One region of the Blautia faecicola genome, then DNA from elsewhere that is predicted to be linked to it. Evidence: riboswitches for the same ligand, from Rfam matches in the RefSeq annotation. Region 1 holds a riboswitch; the other holds the start of a gene.
The links. Region 1 has a riboswitch for ZMP and ZTP ahead of ETP43_RS10785 (IMP cyclohydrolase). Riboswitches for the same ligand answer to the same signal wherever they lie in the genome.
Positions count from the first base shown of each region.

Region 2: another riboswitch for ZMP and ZTP. It lies ahead of ETP43_RS13690 (formate--tetrahydrofolate ligase); the one in region 1 lies ahead of ETP43_RS10785 (IMP cyclohydrolase).

Region 1 is NZ_SDKC01000001.1:2,396,520-2,400,871, reverse strand. Features, by position in the region: gene ETP43_RS10795 (MGDG synthase family glycosyltransferase) at 1-334, shown strand, start outside; gene ETP43_RS10790 (glycerol-3-phosphate acyltransferase) at 465-1,118, shown strand; ZMP/ZTP riboswitch at 1,259-1,337, shown strand; gene ETP43_RS10785 (IMP cyclohydrolase) at 1,490-2,203, shown strand; gene ETP43_RS10780 (phosphoribosylaminoimidazolecarboxamide formyltransferase) at 2,220-3,404, shown strand; gene ETP43_RS10775 (IS256 family transposase) at 3,617-4,352, opposite strand, start outside.
Region 2 is NZ_SDKC01000001.1:3,028,628-3,032,979, forward strand. Features, by position in the region: gene ETP43_RS13680 (N-acetylmuramoyl-L-alanine amidase family protein) at 1-1,592, opposite strand, end outside; gene ETP43_RS13685 (hypothetical protein) at 1,603-1,818, opposite strand; ZMP/ZTP riboswitch at 2,077-2,157, shown strand; gene ETP43_RS13690 (formate--tetrahydrofolate ligase) at 2,320-4,005, shown strand; gene ETP43_RS13695 (ABC transporter ATP-binding protein) at 4,308-4,352, opposite strand, start outside.

The sequences.
Region 1 (4,352 bases):
GGCGGCTTACATGGCAGCCTGTGATGTGATTTTCACGAAACCCGGGGGACTCAGCAGCACGGAAGCAGCTGTGATGGGGATTCCGATGGTACATACGAATCCGATTCCGGGATGTGAGACGAAAAATGTGGAATTCTTCCAGAAACATGGCATGTCTATCGGAAAACGTTCGTTTGTCGGACAGGTGCGCGCGGGAGAAAAACTTCTGGAGCGAGAAAAACTGCGCGTGGAGATGCAGGAAGCACAGAAAAAGAACAGTAGACCGGAGGCGGCAGAGCGTATCTGTAAACTTTTGGAAGAGCTGATCGGTAAAGCGAATGAAATGATAGACTAGAAATTATTTGGTAGATAGTATTCCAGATGCATTTTGGCTCGTAATTGTGAAGAAACGGAAACGTTACATAGTTATATAGAACAGCAGCAATGAAGAGGACGAAAAAGAGGTACTTCCATCGAAGAACGATTTGAAAGCGAAAGTACAGAAAGAAACAGGGGGAAAACGAGAGATGATCACATGGCAGGAGTGGTGTTATATCATAGGCGGGTATCTGTCCGGCAGTATCCTGTACAGCTATCTGTTGCCAAAGGCACTGAAAGGAATTGATATTACAGCGGAAAGTCCGGATGGAAACCCGGGAACGGCGAATGCTTTTACCTGTGCGGGCATACCGATCGGGATTCTGGTGCTGTGCATGGAACTGCTGAAAGGTTATCTTCCGGTGCATCTGGCGTTGCGGGAGGTGAATCCGGCACGATGGAGCTTTGCGCTGATTCTGGCAGCTCCGGTTTTCGGACATGCCTGCCCGTTTTTACAGCCACAGAAAGGTGGAAAAGCCATTGCGGTATCGTTCGGGGTACTGCTGGGGCTGGTACCGTTCTGGCTTCCGGTACTGTCTCTGGCAGCCCTGTATCTGATCTTTTCCCTGGTGATCGTGATCGAGCCGCATTTTTACCGTTCGGTTTGTACCTTTGTACTGTTTTCCGTCAGTGTTTTCTGTCGGGTGGCGATGACAGGTATCAGTGTCGGCTGCTGTCTGATCTCGGCTGTGGTGATCCGGAATCATTACGCCAGATATCGGGGAGAGCAGATGAGTGTGCGACTGGTACTTCATCGGTAAGAAAACGACAGGGAATATCGACAGTGATGATTGTTTGCTGAGCATATTGGAATGTGAAGCGTGTGAATGGGAACAGCATTGCTGGATGTCGAAATTATGAAAACAGGGTTGACAGAAGAAAAAATAAATGCTATTTTTGAAGTAACTTATATGACTGACGGAAGTGGAGTTTACCACGGGGAGTATAAGGGTTTGAAGCCGACCGTCTGGGCAGTGTAGCTCGGATTGTAGGCTTTTTTCGTTTTCAGCATAATTTCTGCGTAGTATGGAGAGGGCGAGAAAAGCCAGGTATAGTGATTCTGACAACCAGGATTCGCTATACCGATCCGGACCACAGCAAATCAAATCATAAGACAAAAGGAGAATTGTTCATGAAGATGATATCATTGGAACAGGAACTGAAAGGAAATTTATACCCAGGAAGAGGAATTGTAATTGGCAGATCTGCAGACGGAACCAAAGCAGTTGCAGCCTATTTCATCATGGGAAGAAGTGAGAACAGCAGAAACCGTGTCTTTGTAGAAGAAGGACAGGGAATCCGCACCCAGGCCTTTGATCCTTCCAAACTGGTGGATCCGAGTCTTATTATCTATGCACCGGTACGCGTGCTGGGCAATAAAACCATCGTAACCAACGGAGACCAGACAGATACCATTTATGAAGGAATGGACAGACAGCTGACATTTGAGCAGTCTCTGACATCCAGAGAATTTGAACCGGATGCGCCGAATTATACCCCTCGGATCTCCGGTGTAATGCACATCGAAAACGGAGTATTTGATTATGCAATGTCCATCTTAAAAAGCAACAACGGCAATCCGGATTCCTGCAACCGTTACACATTCTCTTATGGAACCGCACTTGCAGGAGAAGGACATTTTATTCATACGTATATGGGCGATGGCAATCCGCTGCCAAGTTTTGAGGGCGAACCGAAACTCGTGGCAATCCCGGATGAGATCGATGGATTTACCAGCCTGTTATGGGAAAGCCTGAATGAAGAAAATAAAGTATCTCTGTTTGTACGCTATATCAATATTGCAGATGGTACTTATGAGACAAGAATCGTAAATAAAAACAAATAGGAGAGGGAGAAGCAAAATGAAAGAATTACAGTTAAAGTATGGATGTAACCCAAATCAGAAACCTTCCAGAATCTACATGAACGACGGATCAGAGCTTCCAATCAAAGTGCTTTCCGGAAAACCTGGATATATCAACTTCCTGGATGCTTTTAACGGATGGCAGCTGGTATCCAACCTGAAACAGGCAACCGGACTTCCGGCAGCAACTTCTTTCAAACACGTATCTCCGGCAGGTGCAGCAGTAGGTCTTCCGTTAAGCGAGACACTGGCAAAAATCTACTGGGTAGACGATATGGACTGGAAAAACTTCTCTCCGATCGCCTGTGCTTATGCGAGAGCAAGAGGCGCGGACCGTATGTCTTCTTTCGGAGATTTTATTTCTCTGTCAGATGTGTGTGACAAAGATACCGCGATGCTGATCAAGAGAGAGGTATCCGATGGCGTGATCGCACCGGGATATACACCGGAAGCACTCGAGATTCTGGCACAGAAGAAAAAAGGAAATTATAACGTGATCCAGATCGATCCGGATTATGTACCGGCTCCGCTGGAACATAAAGAAGTGTTCGGTGTTACCTTCGAACAGGGCAGACAGGAACTGGCAATCGATGATGAGCTGATCTCCAATCTGGTGACCAAAAACAAAGAACTGACAGAAGAAGCCAAGAGAGATATGAAGATTTCTCTGATCATCCTCAAATATACTCAGTCCAACTCCGTATGTTTCGTAAAAGGCGGACAGGCAATCGGTGTAGGTGCAGGACAGCAGTCCCGTGTACACTGTACCCGTCTGGCAGGACAGAAAGCAGACAACTGGTGGCTGCGTCAGAGTCCGCAGGTACTGAACCTTCCATTCAAGGAGGGTATCACCCGTGCAGAACGAGATAATGCGATTGATGTATATATGGGTGAGGAATACATGGATGTCATTGGTGACGGTAACTGGGAGAGATCCTTTACCGAGAAACCGGCAGTATTTACAAGAGAAGAAAAACGTGCATGGCTGGATCAGCTGACAGATGTTACACTGGGATCCGATGCATTCTTCCCGTTTGCAGATAACATTGAGCGCGCGCACAAGAGCGGTGTTACCTACATTGCACAGCCGGGCGGATCTGTCCGCGATGATCTGGTGATCGAATGCTGTGATAAATACAACATGGTAATGGCATTTACCGGTATCCGTCTGTTCCATCACTAAAAACAGATAGAGTAAAAAAGAACCGATGATTTCTGCTATGCTTGAGAGCGTTTCAAGTTTTGTGTAAACAGAAAAACTGATATAAGATATGTCATTAGTTATCGAGGACAGAACCTGTTTTTCAGGGTTCTGTCCTTGTTTGTATTATAATGCAGTTTTAAGGCATGTCAAGCAGGACTGGCTGTGCCAGCCCTGCCTAGCATGCATTCTGCTTATAACCTTTCCAATCTTTCTTCGAAGAAAATTTCCAGCTGAGAATGGATCTGTCCCCAATCCTGACGGTGTCCCGTCCATTTCTTGGTGATATCTATCATGGCCAGATACAGCATTTTCAAGAGACTGTCATCGGATGGAAATACCGTCTTGGATTTGGTGACTTTCCGGAGCTGGCGGTTAAATCCTTCAATCGTGTTCGTGGTATAGATCAGACGTCTGACAGCTTCCGGATACTTAAAATACGTTGAAAGATTTGCCCAGTTATCTTTCCATGACTTTGCAATCTTAGGGTATTTCCCGCTCCATTTTTCGTCAAAGCTGTCCAGTTCTGCCAATGCAACTTCTTCTGTAGGAGCTGCATATACACGCTTCAGATCTGCCATAAGTGGTTTGATCTCTTTGTAAGAAACAAATTTCGTGGTGTTCCTGATCTGATGGATGATGCACTGCTGGATCTCGGTCTGGGGAAATACTGCTTCAATTGCCTGTGGAAAACCGGTCAGTCCATCCACACACGCAATCAATATATCTTCTACGCCCCGGTTTTTCAGACCATTCAGGATGGAGAGCCAGAACTTGGCACTTTCATTTTGACCCACATACATCCCGAGGACATCCTTACGTCCTTCCATATCGATCCCAATCGCAATGTAAACAGCACGTTTTACAATCCGCCCCTCATTACGGGCATGGAAATGGATCGCATCCATAAATACAACAGCATACACACTT
Region 2 (4,352 bases), 630 kb from region 1:
TTTCCATAGGAATATCTGTATTTTGAAAAATCATAGTTACTTCCATGCCGATCATAGAATTTCTTCCACTGCGGGTTCACACCGATTCGCAGGGAATCACCGCCAATATACAGGTCATGACCACCGCCCCATACATATAAGGTGTTACCAACCGGCAGCATCGCTGTCCTCAGCAGTCTTGTCAGACTTCCGAGCGGTCCGCTTACGATCTGTGCCACACCGTCCGCATCAATCTCAATGCCATCGATCTTTGTACTTGCAGCCATGACTCCGCTGTCATAAAAATAATACCGCTTATCTGCGATATCCTGCCAGCCGGTTACCATCGCTCCGTTACTGCCAACGTAGTACCAGTTGTTGTTCAGCTTCAGCCAGTTCGTTGCCATGGCTCCGCTTCCGGTCATATAATACCAGTGATTTCCGATATAATGCCAACCGGTTACCATAACTCCTGCACCGTCCAGATAGTACCAGGTACCTCCGATGTTCTGCCAGCCAATTGCCATGGATCCGTTACCCGGTTTCAGATAATACCAGTGCGTATCCTGCTGCATCCAGCCTTCCGCCATGATACCGTTATCATTCAGATAATACCAGGCATTATTGACCTTTGTCCAGCCTTTCTGACGCTGTCCGTTGGTTACATCCAGATAGTACCAGGTGCTTCCGATCTTCTTCCAGCCCTGTGCACGGGTGCCGCTTCCCGGATTCAGGTAGTACCACGCACCGTCAATCTTCTGCCAGTTTTCCAGCATGACGCCGCTGTCCGGTTTCAGATAGTACCATTCATTCTTAATCTGCGTCCAGCCTTCTGCCATCTCGCCGCTTCCCGGATCCAGATAATACCAGAAACCGCCGATCACGTTCCATCCGGTTACCAGTTCACCGCTTCCCGGGTTCAGATAATACCAGCTGTCATTGATCTTTTTCCAGCCACGCTGCATATTTCCCACTTTCGGATCCAGATAGTACCAGTTGCCGGAAGTCTCCAACCAGCCAACTGCCATCCAGCCGTTCGCATCAAAGTAATACCAGCTGCCGCCGAAGTTTTTCCAGCCACCTTTCGCATAGCTGCCATCCGCCTCCCGGAACTTCCAGCGTTTGCCAAACTGTAACCATTCCGCCTTGTCCGACTCAGTATCCTCATCTTTTGTCTTATCCTCAATCCAGACACCATTCTCATCTACATAATATTTGTCGTTATCCACCCAGCCGTTTTTCTGTAATACACCGGACGGATTGAAATAATAGTATTTTCCTTCCAGTTTCACCCAGCCGACTACCATGGCTCCGCTCGGTCTCAGATAATATGTTTCCTCATTAATTTCTTTCCAGCCGGTCACCATCCAGCCGTCTTCACCAAAATAGTACCAGGTGCTGTAGAGGTATTTCCATGTGTTTTTCGGATAGCTTCCATCCGTATTCACATACTTCCATTTTTCTCCAGTCTGGACCCACCCTGTTTTGACTGCCCGTGTACTGATCTGCTGCTGACTGTTCTGCGCCGCATAACTTTGCAGAGGCATCAGCAATGCAAAAAAGAAAAGCAACAATGCAAGGTATGTTTGTGTTTTTCTGTTTCTTACCAACATGTTTTCCCTTCTACTCCTCCCTATACTCCTGTTCCATCTGCCGGATCTGCTTTGCAATCTCGCAGCTTGCTTTGTGAATACATTTTCGGTATCTGCAATCCACCTCGGTCAGTTCCAGACGGTCACCCTTCTGTTCAAATTCACAGGTCACCATCTGCGCCTGATTACAGGTTCTGCAAAATCCGGAAAAGATCTCCTCCCTGATCATCTGTTCCATCTTTCTCACCGGCTTTCTTCCTATTTTATTGGTTTTCTGTTCCCTTTTCTTTTTGCAGACTCATTCCATGATAATGAATTCTGCCTTTCCAGTATAACTTTCTCTCCCGTAAATATCAAGTAAAAATCTTTCTTACGCAGCAAATCAGCACATGCTCCACTGTAGCGCGAAGCTTCTCGTGAAATCCGCCAAAAGAATGGGATTTTTTCTTTGTAATTCTTGACTTTTTTGCTAATTTATGCTATTCTTTAAAAGAAGTCTGAAAAAGAAGATTCTGGCGACTGACGGATATGTGGAGGAACCACTGGAAACCAGAATCCATATTGGCCGACCGTCTGGGCAGCAATGTAGAACGAAATACATTTGCTGCGTTTTTTATTTTTCAGGATCATTCACCGAAGTACACACTGGGTGATTCCGGAAGCTTTCGAAAAGCACATGAGATACGTTCGCTGAATTTGTCCTGTTTCGCGGGGGACGACGTCCGGTCAGAAGAAAGGAGAAATCACTATGGGATACAAAACAGACATTGAAATCGCACAGGAATGCGAAATGAAACCGATCACCGAGATCGCAGCAAAAGCAGGTATTGATGACAAATATCTGGAACAGTACGGAAAGTACAAAGCAAAGATCGACTACAATCTGCTGAAAGAATCTGACAAAAAAGATGGTAAACTGATTCTGGTTACCGCTATCAACCCGACACCGGCCGGTGAAGGAAAGACTACAACAACTGTAGGCCTGGCAGACGGTATGCAGAGAATGGGTAAGAACGTTATGGTTGCTTTAAGAGAGCCATCCTTAGGACCGGTTTTCGGTGTAAAAGGTGGAGCAGCCGGCGGCGGATATGCACAGGTAGTTCCGATGGAAGATATCAACCTGCACTTTACCGGTGACTTCCATGCCATCGGTGCAGCCAACAACCTGCTGGCCGCTATGATCGATAACCATATCTTCCAGGGCAATGCTCTGAACATCGACCCGAGAAAGATCACATGGAAACGCTGTGTTGACATGAACGACCGTCAGCTGCGTAATGTAGTAGACGGACTTGGCGGAAAAACCAACGGTATGCCGAGAGAAGACGGCTACGATATCACAGTAGCATCTGAGATCATGGCAGTTCTGTGTCTGGCAAGCGATATCAACGACCTGAAGGAACGTCTGGGACGTATCATCATTGGATATACATACGGTAAAGTGGCAGAACAGAAGCCGGTAACCGCACACGACCTGCATGCAGAAGGTGCCATGACCGCTCTGTTGAAAGATGCCCTGAAACCAAACTTGGTACAGACACTGGAAGGTGTACCGGCTATCGTACACGGCGGACCATTCGCCAACATCGCACACGGATGTAACTCCGTAACCGCAACCAAGATGGCTCTGAAACTGGCTGACTATGCAATCACAGAAGCCGGATTCGGTGCAGACCTGGGCGCTGAGAAGTTCCTGGATATCAAGTGCCGTATGGCAGGACTGAAACCGGATGCAGTAGTTATCGTAGCAACTGTACGTGCCCTGAAATACAACGGCGGTGTTCCGAAAGCCGAGCTGAACGCAGAAAACCTGGAAGCTCTGGAAAAAGGTATGCCAAACCTGTTAAAACATGTAAGCAACATCAAGAATGTATACAAACTGCCATGCGTAGTTGCCATCAATGCATTCCCGACCGATACCAAAGCAGAGCTGGATCTGGTTGAAGAAAAATGTAAAGAGCTGGGCGTTAACGTTGCTCTGTCTGAAGTATGGGCAAAAGGTGGCGAAGGCGGCCTGAAACTGGCAGAAGAAGTGATCCGTCTGGTAGAAGAACCAAACGACTTCACATACTCCTACGAACTGGAAGGTTCCATCGAAGACAAACTGAACCAGATTGTACAGAAAGTATACGGTGGAAAACGTGTCGTTCTGACAGCCAACGCTCAGAAACAGGCAAAACAGTTAGAGGCACTTGGCTTCGGCAACTGCCCGATCTGTGTAGCCAAGACACAGTACAGCCTGACCGATGATCAGACAAAACTGGGCGCACCGACAGACTTTGAAGTAACTGTAAGAAACCTGAAAGTTTCCGCAGGTGCCGGCTTCATCGTAGCTCTGACCGGCGAGATCATGACCATGCCTGGACTGCCGAAAGTACCGGCTGCTGAGAAGATCGATGTAGACGAGACCGGAAAGATCACAGGTCTGTTCTAATCTTCGGAATATTCGAACTCTTTGAAATAATCTGAAAGCACAAAACTCCCGGGGATTCCCCAAACATCGGAATCCTCGGGAGTTTTTATTATCAATTTCCTAGAACGTGTCTGAAAAAGGCTTTTCCATGATTAATTGTTGCTAAAACTAAAACAGCCCTAAACAAAGAATGTGCCTTGGTGCATCCTCGCGGAGCGTTTTTTACTTTACAGGAAAGATTTCCCACAAAGCAAAAGGCTGCCGCCCCCGGAACTCTCACAAGTTCCGAAGGCGGCAGCCTTTTTATGTTTTACAAGCTTATCTTATGCTTCCTTTGTCTGCTGGCACAGAGGGTGACAGCAAAGTAC